DNA from 3 places in the Blautia sp. 1033sp1_1033st1_G9_1033SCRN_220408 genome. Region 1 is predicted to be linked to each of the others. Evidence: predicted binding sites of a transcription regulator. Region 1 holds the regulator's gene; each other region holds the start of a gene.
The links. The regulator HrcA, encoded in region 1, represses chaperone genes, less so after heat shock. The targets are predictions, from matches to a motif close to TGTTAGCACTCNNNNNNNNNGAGTGCTAACA.
Positions count from the first base shown of each region.

Region 1 (10,163 bases):
GGAAAAATGATTTATCTGGATTGTTCCAGTGGAATCAGCGGAGATATGACAGTAGCAGCTCTTCTGGATCTTGGGGCTGATCCGGAGCATCTTGTAAAAACTCTGGAAAGCCTGCCTTTGGACGGCTGGAAAGCAGAGATTTCAAATGTGACCAAATCCGGTTTAAGGGTCTGCGATTTTAACGTGATCCTGGAGCATGATAATCATGATCATGATATGGAGTATCTTCACGGACACAGCCATGAAGAGCATGTTCATCATGACAGTATCCATAAAAACGGACATCATGGACGAAATCTTCAGGAGATCACCCGGATTCTTCAGGCTGGAAATATGAGTCCTTATGCACTGGAACTAGCACTTAAGATTTTCAGGATCCTAGCAGAGGCAGAAGGAAGTGTACATGGAAAGCCGATGGATCAGGTACATTTTCATGAAGTGGGTGCAGTGGATTCTATTATTGATATTGCAGCAGCAGCGATATGTCTGGATGATCTTCAGGTACGGGACGTGGTTATTCCGGTTGTAAATGAAGGACAGGGTCAGATCCGCTGCCAGCATGGCCTTCTTCCCATTCCTGTTCCTGCAACATCAGCTATTGCTCAGGCATATCAGCTGCCACTTCATATTACTCATGTGCAGGGAGAACTGGTAACGCCTACCGGTGCGGCGATTGCAGCGGCGATTAGAACTAGGGATACTTTGCCGGAGCAGTTTATCATCAAAAGAATGGGTATGGGCGGTGGTAAGCGAGATTACGGGATTGCAGGGATTCTTCGTGCCATGTGGATCCAAGTACCTGAGGAGAATAAGAATCCTGAGAGTCTGGGAGAAACTGGCAAAACCAGAGAAGCCCCGGATGATAAAGAAAGAGATCAGGTGATGGTACTGGAAAGTAATCTGGACGACTGTACAGGAGAAACACTTGGTTTTGTTATGGAAGAGCTGTTGCAGGCAGGAGCACTGGATGTCTGGTATCAGCCAATTTATATGAAGAAGAATCGTCCCGCCTACAAGCTGAGTATCCTTTGCAAAATACAAGATCGGAAAAGTATGGAAAAACTGGTCTTTGTCCATACCACAGCTATAGGGATCAGATATTACCTGGTAAACCGCTCTAAAATGATTCGGGAGATTAAGAATGTGAGCACATCTTATGGGACAGCCAAAGTGAAATTCTGTACCTGGGAAGGTGAATGTTATTGCTATCCGGAAAGTGATGGCGTGGCAGAACTGGCACGTAAAAATAAAAAGAGCTTTTCAGAACTTTATCATGAGATTAAATTAGAAGCTGAAAAGACAATGTAACAGAAAAAAGAGCCCTGCCGGGCCGGGAATGCTGTTAATTCCCTTCAAGCTCGGCAAGGCTTTTTTTCAATTCGATCATCTTATCGCGTAGCTGTGCGGCCTGTTCAAAGTTAAGATCAGCTGCAGCAGCACGCATCTGTTTTTCTACCTGGGAGATCAGTTTGGTAAGCTCTTTTTTGTTCATTGATTCAGGATCCTTGGCAAGCTTCACTTCTGTTTCTGCTACTGCCTTGGATACTGCGATCAGATCACGGACGGCTTTTTTGATAGTGGTTGGCGTAATACCATGTTCCTGATTATAGGCATCCTGTAACTGACGGCGCCGTCTGGTCTCATCAATGGCCTGACGCATGGAATCGGTCATGGTATCTGCATACATGATCACATGGCCTTCACTGTTACGTGCAGCACGGCCAATGGTCTGTATCAGGGAGGTTTCCGAACGGAGGAAGCCTTCCTTGTCTGCATCCAGGATTGCTACAAGGGTGATCTCCGGGATGTCAAGGCCTTCTCGAAGCAGGTTGATACCTATCAGTACATCGAATATATCAAGACGCATATCCCGGATGATCTGTGCACGCTCCAGTGTATCAATATCCGAGTGAAGGTAACGTACACGGATCCCCACATCCTTCATATATTGGGTAAGATCCTCTGCCATCCGTTTGGTCAGGGTTGTGATCAGGATCTTATGCTTCTTTTCTACCTCTTTATTCACTTCTCCGATCAGATCATCGATCTGGCCTTCTACAGGACGTACCTCTACTTCCGGATCCAGAAGGCCGGTAGGACGGATGAGCTGTTCTGCACGAAGAAGTTCATGATCTGCTTCGTATTCACCAGGAGTAGCAGATACAAACAGAACCTGATCCAGCTTCTGCTCAAATTCATCAAAGCTTAAAGGTCGGTTGTCCTTTGCAGAGGGAAGACGGAAACCGTAATCCACCAGGGTCTGCTTACGGTTTTGATCACCGGCATACATGGCACCGATCTGAGGCACCGTTTTATGGGACTCATCTATGATCAGAAGAAAATCATCTCCGAAATAATCCAGAAGGGTGTAAGGGGGCTGACCAGGAGCAAGACCTGCCAGGTGCCTGGAATAATTCTCAATGCCAGAGCAGAAGCCGGTTTCTTTCATCATTTCGATATCAAAATTGGTTCGTTCGGAAATACGCTGGGCTTCCAGAAGCTTGTCTTCGCTTTTAAAGTAAGTAACACGTTCTTCCAGTTCTTCTTCGATTGCCTTGGCTGCACGCTGGATTTGTTCCATTGGTACTACATAATGAGAAGCCGGAAAAATCCCAGCATGGGAAACCTCACATTTGATCTCACCGGTAAGCACATCAATCTCTGTGATCCGGTCGATTTCATCGCCGAAAAACTCTACACGGATCGCACTGTCAGAGTAGTTGGCAGGGAAGATCTCCAGAGTATCTCCACGTACCCGGAAGGTACTGCGGTGAAAATCCATTTCATTCCTGGTGTACTGGATATCGATTAGTTCCCGGATCACTTCATCCCGGTCTTTGGTCATGCCAGGCCGAAGAGAGATCATCATGTCCTGGAATTCCTGAGGAGAACCCAGACCGTAAATGCAGGAAACAGAAGATACAATGATCACATCACGCCTTTCGGACATGGCAGCAGTAGCGGAAAGACGAAGCTTGTCGATCTCATCATTGATGGCTGAATCCTTGGCAATATACGTATCAGAGGAGGGAACATAAGCTTCCGGCTGATAATAGTCATAATAGGAGACAAAATATTCCACTGCGTTCTCAGGGAAGAACTCCTTAAACTCACCATACAGCTGTGCTGCCAGTGTTTTATTGTGGGCAAGGACAAGGGTAGGTTTATTCAGCTGTGTGATCACATTTGCCATGGTAAAGGTCTTACCTGAGCCGGTAACACCCAGCAGGGTTTCAAACTGGTTACCTTCTTTGAAGCCCTTGACCAGTTCCTCAATGGCCTGCGGCTGATCGCCGGTAGGTTTGTATTCGGAATGTAATTTGAAATGATCCATGGAAACACCTCTTTGTCAGAATCTATTTATGGGTGGACGTTACCGTCTGCGCTGTACTCTGTTTCCCGATTATAGCAGAAATACTTTTGAAAGTATAGGGATAATACTGATTATTTCTACTGCAACTACAGAGTAGGTTGCAATCTTCATCAGTATTTCAATCACAAGTAACCAGAGTGAAAGAAATTCAAAAGAGACTGCGTTTGCCGAAAGGAAAACCACAGATAAAATAGATAATAAACCTATGTAAGGAGGGATGAATCTCTTGAGATTTATGGAATTAAGCTATCCGGTGTGCTATATGGGCTTTTATGTGAGGAAGGCAGCTGTGAAAAGGCGACGGGTTTCGGAAATATCAGCGGTGCAGCAAAGAATACCATTCCAGGGGATTTAACCTCCATGAATCTGAAAGAAGTGGAAAATATTATAAAAGAACATGAAAATCAGGGATTTCACATAGAGATGGAGCGGTAAGCGTATATAAAACAAAAAATCAGGTATCATAGCCCAGGGCTTGGACTGCTGGGGCTGTTTTATACAAATGACCGGCAGGTGTAAACACATCTGACCGGTCATTTTGTGATCTTACAGGAAATCCCCAATCTTCCTGCAATTTTCAGTGAATGATAACGCTTCGCCTGGAACTGTTGTAGGTATATACCTGTCCGCCAAGTGCTTTTATATTTTGAAGATTCCGGGCTACTGCAGGATAAGTCCGGAGAAAAGCAGGGGCATCCACAAAAGTGATATCAGCACCGATATATTTATAGAAGGAATAACGACCTGTATTATTGCCGTGGTGCGGCGCCTGCAGAAAGGTGGATTTTAGTTGCTTCTTATATGTACTGATCAGCCGTCTGCCTACCTTTGTGAGAATATCTCCTGTGAACAGCATGCTGGTTTTCCTGCCGGATACTTTAAATACCAGGGAGGAACCATTGCAGATGTCTTTGGTGGTATTGGTAAGGGTGTTGCTGTAACCGTTGAAAAACTGAAATTTCAGTCCGGAAAAACGGAAGCTGTCACCAGCTCCTTTCCAGTGGATTTTGGAGGTGCCGCACATTAATTTCATAAACTGCTGAAACACAGGATATTCATCCCAGCTGTGTTTAAATTTACGGTAGCGACTGTCATTGATCTTAGGAGCGATCACTTTTCGAATCTGGATATCTCCTGGAGAAGAAAAGATTTTGATAAAAGCACCGGTATGATCCGGATGCGGGTGAGTGATGATCCACAGATCAACTTTGCTGCCCAGACTTTGGATGGTCTTACGGACAAAGGCCTCCTGATCTGTCCAGCCACCATCTACTACGATCAGTTTGCCGTTACTGCCCTTGATGGTATAGAACATGGACTGCTTTCCGGCATGGTCATCGCCGTACTGGGTAACGCGCCAGGTGACAGAAGCAGTGCCGGCTGAGCATGGAACAGCAGGAGAAAGAAATAAAGCCAGTAAAAGAGTCAGAAGCCCGATAGCCAGTCCTGTAAAATAGGTCAGATGTTTTTTATAATCCATTGTAGTGTTTTCCTTTTTTTATATTGCGTAACTATATTATAAGCCGTTTACAATCATTTCTCAATCAGGAAAAATCATCACCAAATTTTCACACAAATATTTTGTAAAAAATATTGACAAACTTTTACAACAGGTGTATCTTAAGACCATAGATGTTAGCACTCCATTATGTTGAGTGCTAACAAAACAGATGGAGAAAGGAGCAAACATTCATGGATGACGTATTAGATGAGCGCAAAAAGAAAATACTGAAAGCAATCATCAAAACATACATGGAAACAGGTGAGCCGGTAGGTTCCAGGACAATTTCCAAATATCCAGATCTGAATGTAAGTTCAGCAACCATCCGGAATGAGATGTCAGACCTGACCGATATGGGATATATCGTACAGCCTCATACATCTGCAGGAAGGATTCCATCTGACAAAGGCTATCGTCTCTATGTAGATGAACTGACCAGGGAAAAGGAATCAGAGATCGCAGAGATCCGTGAGATGATGATAGAGAACACGGATAAGATGGATAAAGTATTAAAGAAGGTTGCCAAGGTTTTGGCAGCCAATACTAATTATGCCACTATGATCACGGTTCCACAGTACAGCGGAAGCCGATTGAAATTCATTCAGCTTTCCAGAGTCAGTGAGCACCAGCTGATCGCAGTTGTTGTTTGTGAAGGCAATGTGATCCGCAATCAGATCATTGATCTGGACGAAGAGATGGATGACCAGACTATTCTGAAATTAAACCTTCTTCTGAATACCAACCTGAACGGAGTTCCTATCCAGGATATCAATCTTGGTATGATCGCCAGACTGAAGGAGCAGGCAGGAACCCACAGCGGTGTGGTAGCTACCGTGTTAGATGCAGTGGCAGCCACCATTCAGGTGGATGAGGAAGATTTGGAAGTATATACATCAGGAACCACCAATATTTTTAAATATCCGGAGCTGGCTGACAAGTCCAGAGCAAGCGAGCTGATCTCCACTTTCGAGGATAAGAAGGAATTGGCAGATATGGTTCGTGAGAGCATGGGTGATCAGGAAAGCACAGGTGTGCAGGTGTACATCGGTGATGAGGTTCCCATTCAGACCATGAAGGATTGCAGTGTTGTGACTGCCTCTTATGAGTTGGGCAATGGGATGCATGGAACCATCGGTATCATCGGACCTAAGCGTATGGATTATGAGAATGTTGTGGACAGCTTGAAGAAGCTTAAGGTTCATCTTGATGAAGCAGTAAATAAGAAAACATAGAAAGGCGGTTGACAGCGTGTCAGATATAAAGAAAGAAACCGAAGCTACAGAAGAAACAGTTGAGATTCCGGTGACTGACGGCAGCGAAGAAGAGACAGCAGCCGAGGCTGAGGATACAGAGAAAGAATCTTCCAAAGAAGAGGAAAAAGAAGTTCCAGAGGCTGAAGCATCAGAAGAGCCAGAAACAAAAGATGCCAAACCGGAAGAAAAGACAAAGACTTCTTTCTTCGGAAAAAAGAAAAAAGATAAATTTGAACAGCAGGTGGAAGAGCTTACCGATCGTTTAAAGAGAAGCATGGCTGAGTTTGATAATTTCCGTAAAAGAACGGAAAAGGAAAAGGCCAGCATGTATGTGATCGGGGCAAGAGATATTGTTGAAAAGATCCTGCCTGTTGTGGATAATTTTGAAAGAGGACTTGCACAGGCTCCAGAGGGAGATGCCTTTGCAGATGGCATGAAGATGATCTACAAACAGTTGATGACCGCTCTTGATGAGATGGGTGTTAAGGAGATCGAGGCCAAAGGCAAAGAGTTTGATCCGAACCTCCATAATGCAGTGATGCATGTAGAGGATGAAAATGCAGGTGCTAATGAAGTAGTAGAAGTATTCCAGAAGGGATATACCTATAAAGATTTTGTTGTAAGACACAGTATGGTTAAAGTTGCAAATTAATCAGGAGGGAATTATCATGAGTAAGATTATTGGTATTGATTTAGGTACTACAAACAGTTGTGTAGCAGTTATGGAAGGTGGAAAACCTACCGTTATTGCAAATACAGAAGGATCCAGAACAACACCGTCTGTTGTTGCATTTACAAAGACAGGTGAGCGTCTGGTAGGTGAGCCTGCAAAACGTCAGGCTGTAACAAATGCAGAAAAGACAATCTCTTCCATTAAGAGAGAGATGGGTACAGATTATCGTGTAAATATTGATGGTAAGAAATATTCTCCACAGGAGATTTCCGCTATGATCCTTCAGAAGCTGAAAAAAGATGCAGAAGGATACTTAGGTGAGCCTGTAACAGAAGCGGTGATCACAGTTCCAGCATATTTCAATGATGCACAGCGTCAGGCTACCAAGGATGCAGGTAAGATCGCAGGTCTTGATGTAAAACGTATTATCAACGAGCCTACAGCAGCAGCTCTTGCTTATGGTCTTGATAATGAAAAAGAGCAGAAGATCATGGTATATGACCTTGGCGGTGGTACATTTGATGTTTCTATCATTGAGATCGGCGATGGTGTTATCGAGGTTCTTTCCACAGCAGGTAATAACCGTCTTGGTGGTGATGACTTCGACCAGAGAATCACAGATTATATGCTTTCCGAGTTCAAGAAGAACGAGGGTGTTGATTTAAGCAACGATAAGATGGCACTTCAGAGACTGAAAGAAGCAGCTGAGAAAGCAAAGAAAGAGCTTTCTTCTGCAACAACAACCAATATTAACCTGCCGTTCATTACAGCTACAGCAGAAGGTCCGAAGCATTTCGATATGAACCTTACAAGAGCTAAATTCGATGAACTGACACATGATCTGGTTGAGAAGACTGCAGAGCCGGTTCGCCGTGCACTTTCAGATGCTGGCCTTACAGCATCTGAGCTTGGTCAGGTACTTCTGGTTGGTGGATCTACACGTATCCCTGCTGTTCAGGATAAGGTTCGTCAGCTGACTGGCAAGGAGCCAAGCAAATCTCTTAACCCGGATGAGTGTGTTGCACTTGGTGCTTCCGTACAGGGTGGTAAGCTTGCAGGAGAGGCTGGCGCAGGTGATATCCTTCTTCTGGATGTTACTCCGCTGTCACTTTCTATTGAGACAATGGGTGGTATTGCTACAAGACTGATCGAGAGAAATACAACCATTCCTACAAAGAAGAGCCAGATCTTCTCTACAGCAGCAGATAATCAGACTGCCGTAGACATTAACGTAGTACAGGGTGAGCGTCAGTTCGCAAAAGACAACAAATCCCTTGGACAGTTCCGTCTGGATGGTATTCCGCCAGCACGTCGTGGTGTTCCGCAGATTGAGGTTACATTTGATATTGATGCCAATGGTATCGTAAATGTATCTGCAAAAGATCTTGGTACAGGTAAAGAGCAGCACATTACCATTACAGCAGGATCTAATATGTCTGAGTCCGATATCGACAAGGCAGTAAAAGAAGCTGCTGAGTTTGAGGCACAGGATAAGAAACGTAAAGAAGCAATCGATACAAAGAACAATGCAGATTCCATGGTATTCCAGGTTGAGAATGCCCTGAAAGAAGCAGGAGATAAGATCGATGCCAATGATAAGGCAGCAGTCGAGTCTGATCTGAATGCCCTGAAAGATATCCTTGCAAAATGCACAAATCCTGATGAAGTTACAGATTCTCAGGTAGCTGATATCAAAGCTGCACAGGAGAAGATGATGGAAAGTGCTCAGAAGCTTTTTGCAAAGATGTATGAGGCACAGAATCCACAGGGTGGAGCTGCAGGAGCAGGCCCGGATATGGGAGGCGCATCCCAGGGCGGAGCTACAGGCAGCAATGAAGCCGGATATGGTGATGATGTAGTTGACGCTGACTACAAAGAGGTGTAAAATAGCAGCTGTCTGTTTTTAATAGCACAGACGGCAGCATAAATAAAGTGACTGTTATGACGGCTGCTGCTTTGAAATAGAAGTGGCAGCCGATGTTAAGGTTCTAAATAATTATATTAGGGAAAAGAGACTATGGCTGATAAAAGAGATTACTACGAGGTTCTTGGTGTTGACAGGAATGCGGATGATGCAACACTGAAAAAAGCATATCGACAGTTAGCCAAGAAGTATCATCCGGATGTAAACCCGGGAGACAAAGAAGCTGAAGCAAAATTTAAAGAAGCCACAGAAGCCTACAGCGTGCTAAGTGATCCTGCGAAAAGAAAACAGTATGATCAGTTCGGGCATGCAGCCTTTGAAAATGGTGGCGGCGGTGGTGCTGGTGGTTTTGGTGGATTTGATTTTTCAGGTTCAGACATGGGAGATATTTTCGGGGACATATTTGGCGATTTGTTTGGAGGCGGAAGCAGGAGAAGACCGAATAACGGGCCTACAAAGGGAGCCAATCTCCGTGCAAGAGTCAATATTACATTTGAGGAAGCTGTTTTCGGATGTGATAAGGAGCTGGAGATCACATTAAAAGATGAATGCACTACCTGCCACGGCACAGGAGCCAAACCGGGTACATCTCCGGTTACCTGTCCAAGATGTAACGGGGAAGGTCAGATCGTCTATACCCAGCAGTCCATGTTTGGCATGGTGCGTAATGTACAGACCTGTCCGGACTGCCATGGAACTGGAAAGATCATCAAAGAAAAGTGTTCCGCTTGTCGGGGAACCGGTTATACTTCCAGCAGGAAGAAGATCCAGGTGTCCGTACCGGCAGGTATTGACAATGGACAGAGCATCCGCATCCGTGAGAAGGGTGAGCCAGGAGTAAACGGAGGACCAAGAGGAGATCTTCTTGTTGAAGTGAACGTGGCTCGTCATCCTATTTTCCAGAGACAGGATATGAATATTTTTTCCACAGCTCCTATTACTTATGCTCAGGCAGCATTGGGCGGAGATGTGAAGATCAGCACTGTGGACGGAGATGTGGTATATACAGTGAAGCCCGGCACACAGACAGACACCAGGATCCGCCTGAAAGGCAAAGGAGTTCCTTCCCTGCGGAATAAGAACATACGTGGTGATCATTATGTTACCCTGGTGGTTCAGGTTCCTACAGGCCTGAATGAAGAGGCCAAGGAAGCCCTTCGCAGATTTGATGAAGCTTGCGGCAACCGTCCTGCTGAAGCAAAGGGGGATGGCCCTGAAAAGAGCGAAAAGAAGAAAAAGAGCTTTATGGATAAGCTGAAAGAGACTTTTGAAGAGTAAAATAAAGGTTTGACGGTGAGAAATACGAGAAAAGAGGGATTCACCTCTTTTCTTTTTTTGTGTCTTATTGTATATTAAGGGTTAGACCTAATATAGAAAAGGAGTCGTCGGCTTTGAAAGAAAAAGCAAAATGGAAACAATTTCTTGATAAATATGTACCC
Region 1 covers NZ_JBFKZO010000005.1:135,323-145,485, forward strand. Annotated here, with positions in the region: gene larC (nickel pincer cofactor biosynthesis protein LarC) at 1-1,308, shown strand, start outside; gene uvrB (excinuclease ABC subunit UvrB) at 1,343-3,334, opposite strand; gene AB5916_RS05970 (ComEC/Rec2 family competence protein) at 3,951-4,853, opposite strand; gene hrcA (heat-inducible transcriptional repressor HrcA) at 5,066-6,106, shown strand; gene grpE (nucleotide exchange factor GrpE) at 6,132-6,779, shown strand; gene dnaK (molecular chaperone DnaK) at 6,796-8,685, shown strand; gene dnaJ (molecular chaperone DnaJ) at 8,818-10,002, shown strand; gene AB5916_RS05995 (phosphatase PAP2 family protein) at 10,116-10,163, shown strand, end outside.

Region 2 (10,163 bases), on a different contig from region 1:
CTGCAGGGATCAGATCATAAACCTCATCTACGATTCCTTTATTATACTGCCAGATTGCCTCTGCAGCCCCTTCCAAAGTCTCTCCGAATTCCTGGTAAGCATCTTTTTTGATCTGCTCCGGAATATAATTCAGCATAGGATCCAGTCCTACTACAATTGGTGCTCCTGTTTTCTTGATTTTGGTAATCAGCTTGTCAATCATGATCTTCCTCCTGGTAAATAATCTTTCCATCACACAGGGTGTAAAGAACCCTGCCCTTTACTTCCCATCCATCAAAAGGTGTATTCCTGCCTTTTGAAGCAAATTTATTCTTGTCTATCTTATAAGGATGCTCTATATCCACAAGGATCACATCCGCCGGATGTCCTTTCTGGATCGTGCCACAGTCCAAACCAAGGATTTTTGCCGGATTCAGGCACATCTTTTCCACAAGCTGGCCCAATGTAAGCACTCCTGTTTCCACAAGATGTGTATAAATCAGTGGCAGACTTGTCTCCAAACCTACAATGCCAAATGCCGCACTTCTCATAGATCCATTCTTATCCTCCTGGCTGTGAGGTGCATGATCTGTACTGATGGCCTGAATATATCCTTCCTTCAATCCTTCACGTAAAGCCTCCACATCCTCCTTCTTGCGAAGGGGTGGATTCATCTTATAATTAGAATCATCAGATGGAATATCATCAGATGTCAGGATCAGATGATGAGGGCACACCTCTGCGGTTACATTGGTGATCCCAGCCTCTGACAGTGCCTTCATCATAAAAGCTGTCCCCTTGGTGGAACAGTGGCAGAGATGCAGCCTGGCTCCTGTCTCGCATGCCAAGATAATATCCCTTGCAGCGATCACATCTTCTACTGCATTGCTAATGCCTGGAAGCCGAAGTCTTCTTGCATTCTCGTCATCATTCATACACCCGTTCCCACGCAGGTCAATATCTTCACAGTGATCCAGCACCGGCAGATCACATCTTGCTGCTATTGTCATGGCTTCTTTGCAAAGCTTTGCATCCATTACAGATTTACCATCTTCGGAAAGAGCCGGTACTCCTGCATCTGCCATTCCTTTAATATCAGAAAGCTCTTTGCCCTGTTCTCCTCTGGTCATGGCTCCAGCCTGCAGCACATGGATCTGTGAAAGCTGTGCAGCTTTATTTTGTACATACCTTACTCGATCCGGCTCATCAATCACCGGTGTGGTATTGGGCATTGTCACCACAGTAGTCACTCCGCCTCTGGCTGCAGCCCTGGATCCTGTCTCAATCGTTTCTTTATACTCCTGGCCTGGATCCCGGAAATGTACATGAAGATCAACTATGCCTGGCATTACCACCAGCCCATCCGCATCAATGACCCGATCCCCTGCATCAGCTTTTTGCAAGTTCTCGCCAATCTCCTGGATCACACCATCGTCCAGGTATAAATCCATCACTTTATCGGTATTTGTCGCTGCGTCGATCACACGACCGCCACGGATCAAAACACCCATTCAGATCTCTCCCTTCTGAGTTGCCTGTTTTCATTCCATTCACAGAGTTATTCCAAAATACTCTAAGTTACATAATACACGAAAAATACCATTTAATAAAGCCCTTTTTCTTATTAATCCTTGACATTTAGAAAAACCGGATATATAATCAAACCATGTCAGGGATTATTAATGTAAAATCATCACTAGTTTTTAGAGATTATATGATTACATGATATAGTCTGTAAAATCTGGTGATTTTTTTCGCCAGAACTGCTTTTAACTTTTTATTTTTATGGAGGTAACAAGATGAACAAGGGAACTGTAAAATGGTTCAACGCTGAAAAAGGTTACGGATTCATCACAGGTGAAGACGGTGCTGATGTATTTGTACATTTTTCCGCAATCAACGGTGAAGGCTTCAAATCTCTTGAAGAGGGTCAGGCTGTAACTTATGATCTTACCGAGGGAGCTCGTGGAATGCAGGCTGCTAACGTTACAAAATTATAATTAATTTTGTACCCTGTATACTATTGAGTACTGACCAACAGCAGAAAGAGAATTTTAATATTTTCTGATAGCAGCAAAAGTCTCCGGATTTCCGGGGACTTTTTGTTATCCGGGATACAAAAAATATATTGCATAAAAGCCAAAAAGAATAGTGGAATCGGCAGAAATCTCTGTCATATCCACTATCCTTTATAATTTCGTAATTGTTCAGTACTTTCACAATTAAAACTTTATTCGCATTACAGCCTGTATCAAAGCTCTGCTGGTATTGCTGCTATCCGATCAGCAGGCAATTATCATTCTGCATCAGCAGCGTCAGTAGCGATCCCGGAAAGGTAATCATCCAGAGCGGAAGTATCCATCTCAGTATTTACCACTACTTCTTCTTTGCCTTCATTTACCTTGCTGTATACAGAAAATCCGATCCATACAACTGCAACTATACAAAACGCAAGGGCAATCAGCTTCTCAAGACGAAGAACCCTTTTTTCTTTTTTCATGATTTTTTCACGGTTCGCTTTTTCAGCTTTGTAAGCATCCACTTTTTTCTGGCTCATAATCTATCTCCTTTATATGCTCACTGCAAAATATTATTTCTGCATATTATAGCACACTCTTAAAGAAAAGAAAAGCCTCAAACCTTATACAACAACAATAATCCCGCCATCATTGGCATACATACTGCTGACTCCCGCAGTATCCAGAACCAGGATCTTCTTAAGGTTCATTTTTTCCTCAAGAGCCTCCTTCAGCATCTGGGCACGCTGTGCACAGTTGCAATGAGAAATAGCCAATGTCCGATTTACACTGTCTGTGGTTACTTCCTGAATGTGTTCTACCATCTTCACAAGAGCCTTATTCATACCTCTTGCCTGGTCAAGCTGACATATGGTACCTTCCTGAGTAGCACCCATCACAGGTTTGATCTTCAGTGCTGATGCAACCAATGCCTTCACCCTGCTAAGACGCCCGTTCTTACGAAGAGTTTCAAGATTCTCAAGTACAAAAAAAGTATTCTGCTGTGAAATATAATGTTCTACCGTATCGATCGTTTGCTTATAGTCCATCCCCTTTTCTTCACATTCCTGGATCTTTAATGCGATCAGGGTTTCTCCAACCGATGCAGAACAAGAATTAAATATATGGATCTTCTTGCCTGGATGCTTTTCTTCCACCAGACTTCTTCCCAGCATTGCACTGTTATAGGATCCGCTCAGCTCAGCTGATAAAGTAACGCAATACACATGATCCGCATCGCAGTCGAAAGCCTTCCTGTATCGTTCCGGTGATGGGCAGGCTGACTTTGGACATTCCGGACAATCAGCCACCTTTTTCAGAAAATCCGCCTGGTCAAAAGTACTATCATCTATGATATTCTCATTTCCAACAGTCAAAGTAAGAGGGACAGATTCAAATCTGGTATCCTGCTTCCATTCATCTAAAAGTTCTCCGCAACTATCTATCACAATCTTATAGCTCAATTATATCGTCCTCTTTTCCATAATATGTAGTATTGAATACCACATCTATATTAGCATATCATATTGTATTTGAAAAGTCTTTTTAGAAAACTCTATCCTTTTTTTTTATTTTCGTTTATAATGATGTGGGAATAGGTATCTTACATATTATGAAACAGAGGATTTTCAATGATTGCTTTAAAAATAACAGATCTTCGAGATTTTACGAACAAACTATTTATAAGAGAAGTATTTGATTCATTCTGGTTGAACCAGGCTGAGATTACAACTTATAATACATTTTCTATTGATGGGAAACTGCATACAGATTTTCTGGACAGTGACCAGCTTCAGATACTCCAGAAAAGTGGGCGCACCTACTCCCTTTGGAAAGAAACAAGACCTTTCTGCTGGTCCGTGATCCGTGGCAAACGCACGCCTCTTTCTTTCAAGATCGTTCTTCAGCTGTCCAAAACTCAGACACAGGCTCTTGCGGCTCAGGCCAGCCTTTCTGCTGCCCCTTCTGCCATCAGTGGACTTTATCTGAATCTTCAGTTCAAAAACAAAATCCTGCTATGTACAACAGGGACAGCTTTCAACACATTTATTCCAGACAAACGTCTGGAACAGTTATGGGACGGTATGGTACTGGACTTTTTTTCCCAGCATCAAATCATATTTGAAGAGATGTAATCTCCGGAGTCAGTTTCGCCATTCCGACTCCTGTTTCAGCTCTTCTTCATCCTTTGTCATCTTTCACATATGCTTTGTCAGATCTGCTCTTTCAGATAATATGCCAACATATCGACAAACTCACTGTTTGTAGGTTTATACTCTAAAGTGTAACCTGCAATTTCCTGTATCTTTTCACGGTTGTTCTCCCAACATATATTAATAACGGTACGTATATCATGCTCCACATTTACAGGTGTGGACTTAAATTTCCGTGCCAGACAGGGATATACATCTTTCGTGATCCGTACAGGCTTTTCTGCGAATCCCATTGACAATTTCACTGCTTCTGCAACAAAATAATAACCTTTATACTTTGAAGTAGCTCCAAGTGTTCTAATCAAGCCGTAAACCTTTCTCATAACTCTCCTCCTGTAAAACAATGTTTCCTTTACTTCTTACCTTGGTTCACACAGTGATACAATACGGCTTTTCTTACACTTTTCTGGATTCTATCTGAAAGAATCATCTGAATTACAACAATAACCCATTAATATTATACACAACAACTCCGGAAAAATATATATATTTTTTATAATTTTTTTTCAAGTCGAGCTTGCTGTTACTCACCACCTGAAAAAAGCGGGAATCTTCTCGACTGAGATAAAAAAAATCGCTGTCTCTGGTACAGATATAATATATCTTGTACCAGACAGCGACCTTCTTACGGCTTTATTAAGCTTCTGCCAGTTTCAGCAGAATATCATTGCTTCTCTTAACAAATTTTGTCATTTCTTCTGGTGAAAGCTGTTTATGGCTCATCATTGCCAGATCATACAGCTGTTCACAGATCATGGATGTATTCTCCCCATCTGTATGCTCTGCCACATACTGTACCAGCGGATGGTTTGCATTCAGGATTAGGGTTTCCTGACCTCCAAACATGGACGGATCCATGCCATACATATTATACATTTTCATCATATCCTGCATACGGCGGCTTTCCTCAGACAAAGTAACCATTGCTGCAACACCCGCATTTTTCAGCTTTTCAACCTTTACTTCCAATTTATCTTTCTTAAGGCTTGTACGGAAGATATCTGTCAGCTTCTTTACTGTATCTTCGTCAATGGCAGCATCTTCTTTCATTTCTTCAGAAAGGTCTGCATCAATTCTCTTAAACTGTACATGCTCATCTTTCTGCTCCAAATGAGTGATAAACGGAGCATCAATATTATGTTTCATGATCACAGCATCTTTGCCTGCTTCACGGAACATATTGATATACTGGCTCTGCTGGATCTCATCTGTCACATAAAAGATCGTTGTCTTTTCCGGCTCTTTCTTATCATCAGAAGTTTCTTCTTTCTTCTCTTCTGCTTCTTTTGTATCTTCAGCCTTCTCTTCAACATTCTGATCTTTTTTATTTTCTTCAATGCAGTCCTTCAATGTAAGATATTTTCCGTCAATATTCTTGAACAGAATGTAATCATGCATTTTATCTGCAAATTTATTATCCTTAATGCAGCCAAATTTAATAAATGGACTGATATCATCCCAGTATTTCTCATAGGATTCTCTGTCTGTCTTACACATACCAGTCAATTTGTCTGCAACCTTTTTGGTAATATATTCAGAAATTTTCTGTACAAATCCATCATTCTGAAGTGCTGATCTGGATACATTCAGAGGCAGATCCGGACAATCGATCACACCTTTCAGTAAAAGCAGGAACTCTGGAATCACTTCTTTAATATTATCAGCAATAAATACCTGATTATTATAAAGCTTGATGGTTCCTTCGATAGAATCATACTCTGTATTGATCTTCGGGAAATACAGGATACCTTTTAAGTTAAAGGGATAATCCATATTCAGGTGGATCCAGAACAATGGCTCCTTGTAGTCCATAAATACAGTCCTATAAAACTCTTTGTATTCTTCCTCTGTGCATTCATTTGGATGCTTCATCCACAGTGGATGGGGATTGCTTAAGGATACTGGACGTTTGTTAATCTTTACCTTATCCTTTGCAGGAGAAACTTCGACAACCTCTTTCTCTCCTTTATCATTTTCTTTCTCTTCAGTCTTAGCATCTTCATGAATATGCTCAACAACTACATCATCCTCACGAAGCTCTGACTCATCAATGGTTTCGTACTCCTGCTCCTGATTTTCCTTAGCAAGATAAATATTTACCGGCATGAAGGAACAATATTTCTGAAGTACTTCACGCATACGATATTCATTGGCAAATTCTACGCTCTCTTCATTCAGGAACAGTGTGATCTCTGTACCAACTGTTGTCTTATCCCCATCCTGCATATCATATTCTGTACCGCCATCACATGTCCAATGTACAGCTGTGGCGCCCTCTTTATAAGAAAGAGTATCAATATGAACCTCATCTGCAACCATAAATGCAGAATAAAATCCCAGTCCAAAATGACCGATAATCTGATCATCTGTAGTCTTATCCTTATACTGCTCCAGGAACTGGGTAGCGCCTGAAAAGGCTATCTGTGTAATATACTCTTCTACTTCATCTGCAGTCATACCAAGACCATTATCAATAAACTTCAGGGTCTTCTTTTCCGGATCTACAATAATATGGATCTCCGGCTTGTAATCATCCGGCAATGTATACTCGCCCATTACATCCAGTTTCTTCAGCTTCGTCACTGCATCACAGCCATTGGAAACCAGTTCCCTGACAAAAATATCATGATCAGAATATAACCATTTCTTTATAATTGGAAAAATATTGTCACTGTTAATTGATAAACTACCATGCTTTTCAGCCATGTAGATCACTCTCCTTTGATTTTTACTCTTATGCAATATATACTAATACTCTTCTTTTCAAAAGTCAAGAAAAATTTAGCACTCATGCAAGTTGAGTGCTAACAGCAGGCTTTGTTTCATAAAACAGCAGGCTTTTTAGGGAATAATAAGCTTCCCTAAAAAGCCTGCTGACAACATCACTATATTATGAAATCATTTTTTCTTTTTTCTGTAAACAACTACACCAATGATGCAGATCACTGCAACCACCAGAATAATCACAAATGTCATGATCGGTGTGTTATCACCGGTACGTACTGCATTTTTCTGGTTAGCATCTGTACGGTTCGCTGCCGGGGTAAGATCCTGGCCATCTGCCTGTGAAACATTGAAGTTGACCTGCTTAGCATCCTGTGCACCTGTATTTACCCAGTTACTTCCATCGTATTTCTGCTGATTGAATACAACTGTCATAGTATAGCTTCCTGCCTTAGCCATTCTGAATGTAGCTGAATAAGGAGCCTGCTCCCACTTTCTTTCTTCAAGAACCTTCCAGCTTGCCGGAATATATCTGGTATCTCCGGTTCCAGGATCGGTATTATTCATACCTGCACCATTTGCTGTGACGGTGATCTTGGTCGCTGTAGTATAAGCTGCGTTAGGATCAATCCCTGCAATAGTATTTCCGGATGGGTCTGCAAGCACTGCAGAACGTCCATTCACACTTACTTTTGCAGAAACAATAGTGCTGATCTGATCAGGATTGGTCACACCACTAGGTAATGTCACTGTTCCCTTTACAGTAAATGTCTGTGCATCTGTACTGTCCGGATCATAAGAGCTGCCATTTACATCCCATTTAACGGATGCTTTCATCTTTCCATTTGTAGTACTGATGACAACAGTCTCAGGAAGCTTCAGAGCCTTAGCGGATTTCTTCGTACCATTGGCAAGCCCTGTAATTTGAGAAGGTTTGGTAATCCCTGTCAGTTTAACCTCTGCTTTTGCAACTGTAAGGATTGCCTTTACACTTGTCTGGGAATTATCGCTTGCTACTACAATATCCTGATCAAACAGTCCTTCTGCAAGACCTGTCTTAGGTCTTATAGTAAAGGTTGCACTCTCACCTGGTGCAAGTGTCACTGCTGAAAGAGCACCCACCTCAAAATCACCGCCTGTTGGCTGCTTCAGATTGATGGTTGTATTACCTTCATTCTTTACAGTAACTGTGCCAGCCTGTGGTGCTTCTGTATAACCGGCTTTCACAGTACCAAAATCAACTATGCTGGGATTTACAGATAATCCAAATACATCTGCCGGTGCCACCGTCAAAGAAAATGTATATGTGAATACAACATTTCCGTCATTCAATACAGACACCTGACCTGTATAGGTACCAGCTTTCAACCCCATCTTCGGCTGAACTGCCAGAATAGCAGACTCCCCACCTGCTATAGAAGCCTGTGAAAGAGCTGCAGTAAATGCATTCTGTCCTGCCTCATCAAGAACAGCTGTCAGATTCGCTGCTGCATTTCCTGAATTGCTTACTGTAACAGACTTTGCATCTGGTGCTGCTGCATATCCTTCTTTTACAGAATCAAATGCAAGAGTACTTCCGCTTGCCGGATCTGCTGCCAGACTCGCTGCTGCCGGTGCATTCACTGTAAGGGATACAGGATAGGTAGCAAAATCCACTCCATTAACCTGTACAGTCACATTACCGGAATAAGTACCTGCTGTAAGACCAGCTACTGGCTGAACTGTCAATACTGAAGATTCCGTTGCGCCTACTGCTAAGGTATCTGCTGAAAATGCTGCTGTAAAAGCTGCCTGTGCACCTGCGTCAAGCACTGCCTTAAGCTGTGCCTCTGCTGTGCCTGCCTGATTGCTGAAGCTTACAGTCTTCCCTGCTGGAAGTTCTGTATATCCTGCTGTAACAGGATCAAATGTAAGGGCTGTTCCTGCAGGCACGTCTGAAGTCACAGAAGGTGCCGGATCAGTTTTCTGCTGATCCTGTGGTGCATTTGTATCCTCACCATTTCCATCTGTTACCTGAGCTGCTTCATTCACTGTGAAATCTGCTTCAAAGGAAGCCTGTGCACCTTCCTCGGTAGTATAGGTGATCGTGTCCTTATAAATACCAGCCGGTATACCCTCTCTTGGCTGAACCCATACATTTACAGATTCCCCTGCTTTCAAAGGCTCTGTAATATCCTGTACCATAAAGTGCTCTGGTGAAACACTGGTGAAATTCAAATCGCCTGTGCCTGTGTTAGTAATAGTCACATACTGCTCACCAGGAAGCTGTGTATATCCTGCCTCTGCACTGCCAAAATCAAGTACACCAGTGCTGTTATCCATAGATACTTCTGCACTGTATGTCAGTTCCGGAGCATCTGCATCTGTAGTCTCCGGAATATTAAGAGTCTCTTCATTATTGATCTGGATCGCACTGTTGTCTGTATCTGCCGGAATATCCTGGGCAGCTCCCGTAGTGCCGTCATCAGAAGCCTCTGGAATATTTGTATCCTGGGTATCTCCTCCAGCCTCCGGGATGTTTGCATCCTGGGCATCATCCCCAGCCTCTGGAATGTCTGTATCCTGGGTATCATCCCCAGCCTCCGGAATATTTGCATCCTGGGTATCATCCCCAGCCTCCGGAATGTCTGTATCCTGGGTATCACCCTGAACATCTACGTCTGCGTCTGAAGCACCCTCGCCTGCAGCCTCCGGAATCTGTACATCCTGCTGCGTAAGGTCATCTTCATTATCCTCATCCGGAGCAGGAGTCTCACCCTCTGCCACAACCTCCACACTAAGTGCCTTTAATTCACCTGTAAAACCAAGTTCTTCATTTCCTGTGATCTTAAGCTGGATCCTGTTGCCCATATCTTCCTGTACCAGGGTGTACGTTTTCTCTTTACCCACCTCAGTCAGTTCATCTCCAGTCTTTCTTGACCACTGGAATGTAACATCCTCGTCTGTAATCCCTTCAGGAATTACCTTTTTATACTCTGCTCTGAGCACACTTCCCACAGAAGCTGTTCCTTTGATCTTCAGCTTTCCATCAAGCTTCACAGCCTGTGCTTCCGATGCAAATACAAGTGACGGAAGTAACGAAAGAGCCATAAGCATTGCCATTAGAACAGATAAAATCTTTTTGGGTTTCATATGCCATCCTCCTTTACATTTTATGTCCGGCAAATCATATCACTAATTCTGATCCGGATATATCTGCTGTTTTATTTTCTATATGTATTATAGCAGA
Region 2 covers NZ_JBFKZO010000013.1:26,569-36,731, forward strand. Annotated here, with positions in the region: gene pyrF (orotidine-5'-phosphate decarboxylase) at 1-202, opposite strand, end outside; gene AB5916_RS10655 (dihydroorotase) at 195-1,490, opposite strand; gene AB5916_RS10660 (cold-shock protein) at 1,779-1,979, shown strand; gene AB5916_RS10665 (hypothetical protein) at 2,276-2,536, opposite strand; gene AB5916_RS10670 (DegV family protein) at 2,621-3,460, opposite strand; gene AB5916_RS10675 (DUF5721 family protein) at 3,629-4,132, shown strand; gene AB5916_RS10680 (sporulation initiation factor Spo0A C-terminal domain-containing protein) at 4,210-4,533, opposite strand; gene htpG (molecular chaperone HtpG) at 4,847-6,916, opposite strand; gene AB5916_RS10690 (hypothetical protein) at 7,109-10,066, opposite strand.
Region 2: the regulator HrcA is predicted to act here: its motif matches at 6,990-7,020, upstream of htpG (molecular chaperone HtpG).

Region 3 (10,163 bases), on a different contig from region 1:
CAGGTTCAGCACCTTCGGACTCTGACGAAGGAACCAGTTATCAGCCTTCTGTCCTGCCAGTCTTGTACAATGCACACGGGACTGCTGTCCTGCACCAACACCAATAGCCTGTCCGTCTTTTACGTAGCATACAGAATTGGACTGAGTATACTTCAAGACGATAAGAGCCACTTTCATATCTCTTTTTGCTTCTTCTGAAAGATCTTTCTTAGCAGTCACAATATTGGAGATCAGCTGATCATCAATAGCCAGCTCCTGTCTTCCCTGTTCAAAAGTAACACCATATACCTGCTTATGTTCTACAGGTGCAGGCACAAAGTCCGGATCGATCTGGATCACATTGTAGTTGCCTTTTTTCTTCTGCTGAAGGATCTCCAATGCCTCCTGTGTATATCCAGGTGCGATCACACCGTCAGATACCTCTCTCTTGATCAAAAGGGCTGTATCTTTATCACACACATCAGAAAGGGAAATGAAATCTCCAAAGGATGACATACGGTCTGCACCTCTTGCTCTTGCATATGCACATGCCAGCGGTGAAAAGTTCTTCCAATCCATATCCTCTACCCAGTAGATCTTTGCAAGAGTCTCTGTCAGCGGAAGGCCAATGGAAGCCCCTGCAGGTGAAACATGCTTGAAAGATGTGGCAGCCGGGAGACCGGTAGCTTTCTTCAGATCGCGTACCAGCTGCCATCCGTTAAATGCATCCAGAAAATTAATGTATCCAGGTCTTCCTGAAAGAACCTTGATTGGAAGTTCTGATCCATCCTCCATGTAAATCCTGGAAGGTTTCTGATTTGGGTTGCATCCATATTTTAACTCTAATTCTTTCATTATTGTCTCCTCCTTCTTCTGATTACTGATTCTTGTTTACGATCTTTGATACATAACTGCCTGTTGCAATATCAATGTACCTTACAAACAGAGATACTTTGTTGTCAGGATTCAGGCTGTTCCACAACAACTCTGCAAATGCATCCATATCATCCGGGATGGCTACCAGCTTAGGCTCTCCTTCGAAGCTTGGAAGCGGATTCCCGTCGCACTTGTATGTGTGGATAAAATGTCCTTCTCCTGCTTTTGCATTTGAATAGGCAAAGGTATATCTGTTGCAAGAAGATGGATCCCCATTATTGCTTTTCAAAATAGACATTGCATAGCTGTAGGAACCATTTTCCACATGCATAACACCGGAAATACGAGGCGTATAGTTTGGTCCATCTGGCTCAAATTCTCTGCTGCGAAGGGACTGTTCAAATGTAAGCTGATGATCCATTCCCTCATAGATGGTGTCTGTCTGATCACCATTTGTAACAATCGTCTTATTGCCCAGAACACGTACCGGAGCATAAATGATCAAACTTGGATCAACCAGTTTGGAAGGGTCAAAGGCCTGTGTACGGATCCCCTCTCCTTCTTCTACAAAAATACGGTTTCTGCTGTTTTCACTTCTGCCCATGATAAAATATGCTGTTACAGCCTTGGTTCCATCTGCAGACCGTCCGATCACGATCCCTCTGCCAGGATAAGAATTTTCTTTCAGTTCTTTTTCCAGTGACAACATTTCCATAATCTTTGCTCCTTTGCTTTACCTTTTCTCTTTTTTGTGTACAAAAAACCTGGGAAGCCCTCTTACCAGGCTGCCCAGGCGGTCGACATTTTCATATACTGCACTCCCTGTAGGTTTGCCCTACGATCCGCCAGTTGTGCAGCTCTTTTTTACTATACAATAGATTTTTCTTATTTGCAAGCCCCCAAAAATATTTGGTGTTGAAAAACCTATTCACTTCAAGATTCACAGACACTCTACTGCAAGGCTTTATCTCAGTCGAGAAGACTCCCACATCTTTCAGGTGGTAAGTAACAGCAAGTTCGTCTCAGTGGGAGTCCAATCTCCGACTGAGATAAACGCTCCGCGAGGATGCGCAGTGATTCTGTAAAGAATATGTCAGCTTACGCTGACCAGAATCACGCGCCAAGTCTCGCGGCTACTCGACTTGAACCGCCTGAATGCGAGCCTGTATATCAGCCTTCATCTGCTCCCAGGCCTGAGGATTATCCACATAATATTTAGGGCATTCTTTCCCTGTTACATCATAATGCCGGATCACTGCCTCCTGATCCAGTCCAAAACGCACACAAAGCCAGGCTGCCAGTTTTACGCAAGATTCATAAGTGGTATCATTAAACTTCCCGGTCTCGTCTGGATGGCAGCACTCAATAGACAAAGTGTCTACGTTCCTGGAATTGGTGGCATAGGACATCTCAGAAGATGGAATACACTGGATCACCTCGCCCTCCAGTCCAATCACGAAATGGCTGCTTACCTTTGTCTCATGGGTCCAGGACAGATTCTCAAAATAATCCCTGTTGTCCTGTGCAGAGGCTCCCGGATTCGCTGTATAATGAATGGCAATATAATTAACCTGTGCAATGGGCAGCTGCGGCCTGGAATACTCATTAGGGGTAAGCAGCTGCACATCAATATACGGTGCTCCCTGTTCCTGCCACTGCTGAGGGCCATCGGAAGTACCCTCTACACTGGATGCATTCTGACTGGTCATTTCCTCTGACTGATCTGCTGTATACTTTCTGTTGATCAGCCAGATCATGCAGACAAGGATCAGCAGCAAAAGGCTGCACGCAAGGATCAGCCGCCGGTTACGCTGCCGTATCCGCTGCCTTTTTCCAGGTATTGTTCTTTTCTCTTTATGTAAATCAGGCCGCCTTGGAAAAGACGGCCTGGGAGATTTATCTGTCATATTTATTTATCATCTACACTGTAGTTCGGTGCTTCTTTTGTAATGTGGATATCATGAGGATGAGACTCTTTCAGAGATGCAGCGGAGATCTTAACAAATCTGCCGGTTGTCTTCAGTATCTCAATATTCTCGGCGCCACAGTATCCCATACCTGAACGAAGACCGCCCATTAACTGGAATACAGTATCCTCCAAATGGCCCTTGTATGCTACACGGCCCTCAACACCTTCAGGAACAAGCTTCTTGGCATTCTCCTGGAAATAACGATCCTTGCTGCCGTTCTCCATAGCTGCAATAGATCCCATACCACGATATACCTTGTACTTTCTTCCCTGATATAATTCAAATGTTCCCGGACTCTCATCGCATCCTGCGAACATGCTTCCCATCATACACACATTAGCACCTGCTGCGATCGCCTTAGTAATATCACCGGAATACTTAATACCACCATCTGCAATGATAGGGATATCATAACGGCTTGCCACTTCGTAACAGTCCATAACTGCTGTGATCTGTGGAACACCAATACCGGCAACCACACGGGTAGTACAAATAGATCCAGGTCCGATACCAACTTTAACAGCATCCACTCCTGCATCGATCAGAGCCTTTGTAGCTGCTCCTGTAGCTACATTCCCTGCGATCACCTGAAGCTCCGGATATGCTGCCTTGATCTCCCGAACAGCACGGAGGATATTCTCAGAATGGCCGTGGGCTGAATCGATCACGATCACATCTACGTTAGCTGCAACCAGTGCCTCTACACGTGCAAGTACATTAGCTGTAATACCTACAGCTGCACCACAGAGCAGACGTCCCTGGGAATCCTTCGCTGCCAGCGGATATTTGATCTGCTTCTCAATATCCTTAATAGTGATCAGTCCCTTTAAGTTGAAGTCATCATCAACGATGGGAAGCTTCTCTTTACGGGACTTGGCAAGAATCTTCTTTGCATCTTCAAGAGTGATCCCTTCTTTTGCAGTGATCAGTCCTTCAGAAGTCATGCATTCTTTAATCTTCTTGGAAAAGTCTGTCTCAAACTTAAGGTCACGGTTGGTAATGATACCTACCAACTTTCTGCCTTCTGTGATCGGAACACCTGAAATACGGAATTTTGCCATCAGGTCGTTGGCATCCTTCAATGTGTGCTCTGGGGACAAATAGAATGGGTCTGTGATAACGCCGTTCTCGGAACGCTTAACTTTATCTACCTCATCAGCCTGCGCCTCGATAGACATATTCTTGTGAATAATACCAATACCACCCTGTCTGGCCATGGCAATCGCCATTCTGTGCTCTGTAACGGTATCCATACCTGCACTCATCAGCGGTATGTTTAATTTTACTTTCTTGGTCAGATACGTGGTTACATCAACCTGATTCGGAATTACCTTTGAATACGCCGGAACTAAAAGAACATCGTCAAATGTAATGCCCTCTCCAATGATAGTACCCATTGCATTTCCTCCCTTGTTAAATGTTTTGTGTTTTATTTTTTATGTATTGTTCCATAGTTTAGCAAAAAAAATAATCAGTGTCAATACCGGGTTAGCCTGAAAAATTCTTAGCATGACACACTGGGTCAGGCCGGAAAAACCTTGCCATGACACACTGGGTCAGGCCAAAAAGACCTTGTCACAACCTGTTTACTCAGTCCAGAAAGACCTTGCTTGGCGCACTGCTCCGAATCGCCTGGATCATCTTCTCATCCGGCTCCAGGATCACTTTGCAGGACTCTCCATTATCTCTGATGATCATGGCAAAACGCTTGTGCTCTGCATTTCCAGAAGAAAAATCGTACACCTTCATCTTCTGGTTATTGTTGTAATAATCCATCCTGTGGGAGGTAAGGGGAGCTACCAGATCTGCATTCTTAATATCCAGATTTTTAACTCTTTTTCTCTTGGATTTGGCCATGATCTTGTCAATGTCCAGTTCACCGTTCACATAAAGATACTCGTACTCCAGGTCAGTCCTTGGAAACAGTATAAAATACCCTGCCAGACCAAGAACCAGTGCCAGAAGCAGAGCAATTGGTGTGATAAACAAACCTGCCACAACAAAAAGTGCAGTAAATCCTATCACTGCGATCCGGACTGCAGAATCCGCTGCTGTGCGCTCTTTCTTTACCAGATGCTCCTGATATAAGTCACTCATAACATCTTCTCCTATTTCTTTTTTTGTTTTTAATTTTTGTAATTGTCAGAAAGTTCAATTCAAGTCGAGCAGTGCTTCCAGTACATCTTCTACTATTCCTGACATTTTTTTCAGTATATCACAAAACAGGGCCAGCGTCTATGACGCCGACCCCAATTTATACTTTCTTTATGATGTACCTCTTTATAATGTGGCTGGGATTACATCATACCCATTCCCTGTCCGCCAGCCGGTACTGCCGGTGCATCTTCTTTGATGTTTGCAACAACAGACTCTGTTGTAAGCAGTGTAGATGCAACGCTTGTAGCGTTCTGAAGGGCACTTCTGGTAACTTTTGCAGGATCAAGGATACCTGCGCTAACCATATCCACATATTTCTCATTCAGAGCATCAAAACCAATTCCTGGCTCAGACTCTTTTACTTTATTGATGATCACGGATCCCTCAAGTCCTGCATTTGCAGAAATACGGAACAGAGGAGCCTCCAGTGCTTTCAGGATGATGTTGGCACCGGTCTTCTCATCTCCCTCAAGAGATGCAGCCAGCTCACCAACCTCTTTGGTAGCATGGATGTAAGCAGAACCGCCACCTGCGATAATGCCTTCCTCAACAGCTGCTCTTGTAGCTGCCAGAGCATCTTCCATACGAAGTTTTGCTTCTTTCATCTCTGTCTCAGTTGCAGCACCAACACGGATCACAGCTACACCGCCAGACAGTTTTGCAAGTCTTTCCTGAAGCTTCTCTCTGTCGAAATCAGATTTTGTCTCCTCAATCTGAGCACGGATCTGTGCAACACGGTTTGCAATATCTTCTTTCTTTCCAAGACCGTCAACGATAACGGTATTCTCTTTTGCAACTTTAACGGATTTTGCACGGCCTAACTGAGCCATTGTAGCATCCTTCAGTTCCAGACCAACCTCATCAGAGATCACTGTACCGCCTGTAAGGATTGCAATATCCTGAAGCATTTCTTTTCTTCTGTCACCATAGCCAGGAGCTTTAACAGCCACTACCTGGAAGGTTCCTCTTAATTTGTTTACGATCAGAGTAGTAAGAGCCTCACCCTCAACATCCTCTGCAATGATCAGAAGCTTTGCTCCAGCCTGAACGATCTGCTCCAGAAGCGGAAGAACTTCCTGGATATTGCTGATCTTCTTATCTGTGATCAGGATATATGGATCTTCCAGTGTTGCTTCCATTTTCTCCATATCTGTGGACATATATGCTGAAATATATCCACGGTCAAACTGCATACCTTCTACCAGGTCAAGCTCTGTATGCATAGTCTTGGATTCTTCTACAGTGATAACACCATCATTGGAAACCTTCTCCATAGCATCAGCTACCAGCTTACCAACCTCTTCATCACTTGCAGAAATTGCTGCTACATTTGCGATCTGGGATTTACCGCTTACTTTCTGGCTCATCTTCTTGATTGCTTCTACAGCAACATCTGTAGCTTTCTTCATACCTTTTCTCATAATGATCGGGTTTGCACCTGCTGCCAGGTTTCTCATTCCCTCATGTACCATTGCCTGAGCAAGTACTGTAGCAGTTGTAGTACCATCACCTGCAACATCGTTGGTTTTGGATGCTACTTCTTTAATCAGCTGTGCACCCATATTTTCAAATGCATCCTCAAGCTCGATTTCTTTCGCAATGGTAACACCATCGTTAGTGATCAGCGGAGCGCCAAACTGTTTATCAAGAACTACGTTTCTTCCTTTCGGTCCAAGTGTTACTCTTACTGCATCAGCTAATTTATTCACACCAGCTTCAAGTGCTGCTCTGGCTTCTGCGCCATATTTAATCTCTTTTGCCATGATCATCAATCCTCCTGTTTTTATTTAATAACAGCTAAAATATCGCCCTGTTTTACAACAATATATTCTTCGTTTTCAAGTTTCACTTCTGTTCCTGCATATTTGGAGTAGATAACCTTATCTCCTACAGCAACTTCCATTTTTACTTCTTTGCCATCAACAACGCCGCCAGGACCTACAGCAATAACCTCTGCCTGCTGTGGTTTTTCCTGTGCCTGACCAGGAAGAACAATACCGGACTTTGTAGTTTCTTCTGCTTCTAACTGTTTTAATACAACCCTGTCACCTAATGGTACTAACTTCATGATTTATGTCCTCCTTTATTATTGCAATGCTCTTCATTTCTAATTTGCTAGCACTCAATTAATATGAGTGCTAATCACTGTCCCTATATTATTGAATTTATCGCTTTTCTGCAACTCTTTTCACGCTTATAGATTACAGTGTATTCTTTTAAAATCTTATTTATTCTTTATTTTTCTCTTGTTTTCTAATTTTTTTATTTTTATAAAAAAATGATGTAAATATAGCAGCAAAAGAAACAGCCAGCAAGCCAAGCCAGAATCCTACAGGTACAGTATACACAAAGCCCATCATTGCGATGCATTTTTAGCAATAAGAACCTTACGGAATAATTTCCTGATTACGGAACAAAGCGAACAAGTCCGCTTCAAACTCCCTGTATCCCTCAATCTTTGAGGGACTTGTTACGCTTTGCGCGCCAGATGCAGTCTGCTTTAGCAGACATATTCCTCATGCATCTGGTCGCATCCTCGCGGAGCGTTTTTATGTAATAGGAACATTACGGAGTAATTTCCTATTACATAAAAAAGACTGCTGCAATCTCTGCAACAGCCTTCTGATCATCTGATATCCCAGCCCTGTTCAGGCTTTCTTGTTATTCTTCTGGGCTTTGATCTCCTCCAGTTCATCGAAGATCACTTCATTCAAAACCTTAATATAAGTTCCCTTCATACCTGAAGAACGTGATTCGATCACACCTGCACTTTCAAATTTGCGAAGTGCATTCACAATAACGGAACGGGTGATCCCTACTCTGTCAGCAATCTTGCTGGCAACCAGTATCCCCTCATCCCCATTCAGTTCATCAAAGATATGGATGATGGCTTCCAATTCCGAAAATGATAAAGTATTAAAAGCAGACTTCACAACCTGCTTCTTACGGTCTTCCTCCGCATTCTCTTCATGCACCGCCCGCATCATCTCCAGCCCTACAACAGTAGTGCCGTATTCGCTGACAATAATATCTTCTATATCATATGGACGGTCCTTACGGTACATAAATACCGTGCCAAGTCTCTCACCTGCAATGTCAATGGGATTGATAATCCCCTGGTAGCTTGCAGATACATGCTCAAACCCAAGCGTCTGGAGATTTACATTTTCTTTGGTAGACAGAACGCCCAGAAACCTTTCATTCAACATTCCATCCACATAGCCGCCAACTTTATCTTCAATCAGTTCTGTGATTTCCTCAACTCCAGGACATAAGCTTATACCTAATACCTTACCCTTCTTACTAAGTACAAGAATGTTGGAGCTTAGAGTCTCCATCAGAACCTGGCAGATATCATTAAATACCACCTTGCTGGAGTTGCTGTTGTGAAGAAGCTTGTTAATCTTCCTTGTTCTATCCAGTAACTGAACGCTCATATTGTCCTCCTTTCACTTCTTTTATGAAGCAATCCTGTAATCTGATATAATCATACTACACGTTTTGCAGGATATTTACAAGACATTTTTTACTATTTTTTTATTTTACCCGATTTTTCAGGAAATATATCTTATTAATAAATATTGACTGAAAAAAGCATTATTTATCCTCATCATCGGTTGTTTTCTGTTCCACATATCCACAGGTTTCCTGGCTGCATACCAGTTTATTGCCTTTTTCCACCATATAATTACCGCATTTTGGGCATTTCTTCTTAGACGGCTTCTGCCAGGACATAAAATCACATTCCGGATTGTTCTCACAGCCGTAATATTTTCTGCCCTTTTTGGTCTTTTTCAGCACAACCTCACCGCCGCACTTAGGACACTGTACACCAATCTTTTCATAATATGGCTTAGTGTTTCTGCACTCCGGGAATCCAGGGCATGCAAGAAATCTGCCATGGGGACCATATTTGATCACCATATGACGTCCGCAGTTATCGCAGATCACATCTGTAACTTCGTCCTGGATATCTACTTTTTCCAGTTCCTTCTGTGCAGCATCCACATCTGCTTTCAGATCCGGATAGAAATTACGGACAACTGTCTTCCACTGTACTGTCCCTGCTTCCACGCAGTCCAGAAGACCTTCCATGGTAGCTGTAAAATTCACATCTACAATACTTGGAAATGCCTGTTTCATAATATTATTTACAACTTCACCCAGTTCGGTTACATAAAGGTTCTTCTGCTCTTTTGACACATACCTTCTGCTGATAATCGTGGTAATGGTAGGCGCATAAGTACTTGGGCGTCCGATTCCCAGTTCTTCCATGGTTTTTACAAGGGAAGCCTCTGTATAATGAGCCGGCGGCTGTGTAAAATGCTGCTGTGGCTTTAATTCCTTTAAGGAAAGCTTCATGCCCTTTTCCAGACTTTGGCTTAATACATTGCCCTTCTTCTCATCATCTTCCTGGGTGTATACACACATAAAACCGTCAAAGGCCACCTTGGAAGCTGCAACTGTGAAGGTATATTCCCCTGCCCGGATCTTCACAGATGTGGTCTCATACTTGGCTGCTGCCATCCGGCTGGCTGCAAAGCGTTTCCAGATCAGCTGATAAAGCCTGAACTGATCTCTTGAAAGGGAGTCCTTGATCATCTGAGGAGTCCTGCTGATATCTGTAGGACGGATCGCTTCATGGGCATCCTGGATCTTCTGTCCCTTTTTCACTGCTTTTTCGAAATGGGAAACATACTGCTCACCATAATTGTCTCCAATATAAGCTCTTGCAGCACTGTCAGCTTCCTCAGAGATCCTGGTAGAATCTGTACGCAGATAGGTGATCACACCTACTGTGCCGCTGCCCTTGATATCCACGCCTTCATACAGCTGCTGTGCCAGACGCATGGTCTTCTGTGTAGAAAAATTCAATGTTTTGGCAGCCTCCTGCTGAAGAGTACTGGTAGTAAAAGGAAGTGGCGCATTCTTGGTGCGTTCTCCTTTCTTTACCTCGGAAATCTCATACTCCTGCCCCTCCAGAGCCTTCAGTACCTGGTCCATCTCCTGCTTATTATGGATCTCCATCCGCTTGTCTGTGCCGTAGAATCTGGCTTCCAGTGGCTTTTTCTCTCCATTTACAATGAAGTCTCCGTCCAGGCTCCAGTATTCTTCCGGAATAAAAGAATTGATCTCATCCTCTCTGTCGCAGATGATACGTAAAGCTACAGACTGTACCCT
Region 3 covers NZ_JBFKZO010000014.1:25,049-35,211, forward strand. Annotated here, with positions in the region: gene AB5916_RS11095 (phosphoribosylaminoimidazolecarboxamide formyltransferase) at 1-834, opposite strand, end outside; gene AB5916_RS11100 (IMP cyclohydrolase) at 857-1,570, opposite strand; ZMP/ZTP riboswitch at 1,636-1,718, opposite strand; gene AB5916_RS11105 (N-acetylmuramoyl-L-alanine amidase family protein) at 1,989-2,762, opposite strand; gene guaB (IMP dehydrogenase) at 2,765-4,222, opposite strand; gene AB5916_RS11115 (DUF6106 family protein) at 4,416-4,922, opposite strand; gene groL (chaperonin GroEL) at 5,123-6,745, opposite strand; gene groES (co-chaperone GroES) at 6,766-7,050, opposite strand; gene AB5916_RS11130 (hypothetical protein) at 7,211-7,342, opposite strand; gene codY (GTP-sensing pleiotropic transcriptional regulator CodY) at 7,631-8,419, opposite strand; gene topA (type I DNA topoisomerase) at 8,580-10,163, opposite strand, start outside.
Region 3: the regulator HrcA is predicted to act here: its motif matches at 7,096-7,126, upstream of groES (co-chaperone GroES).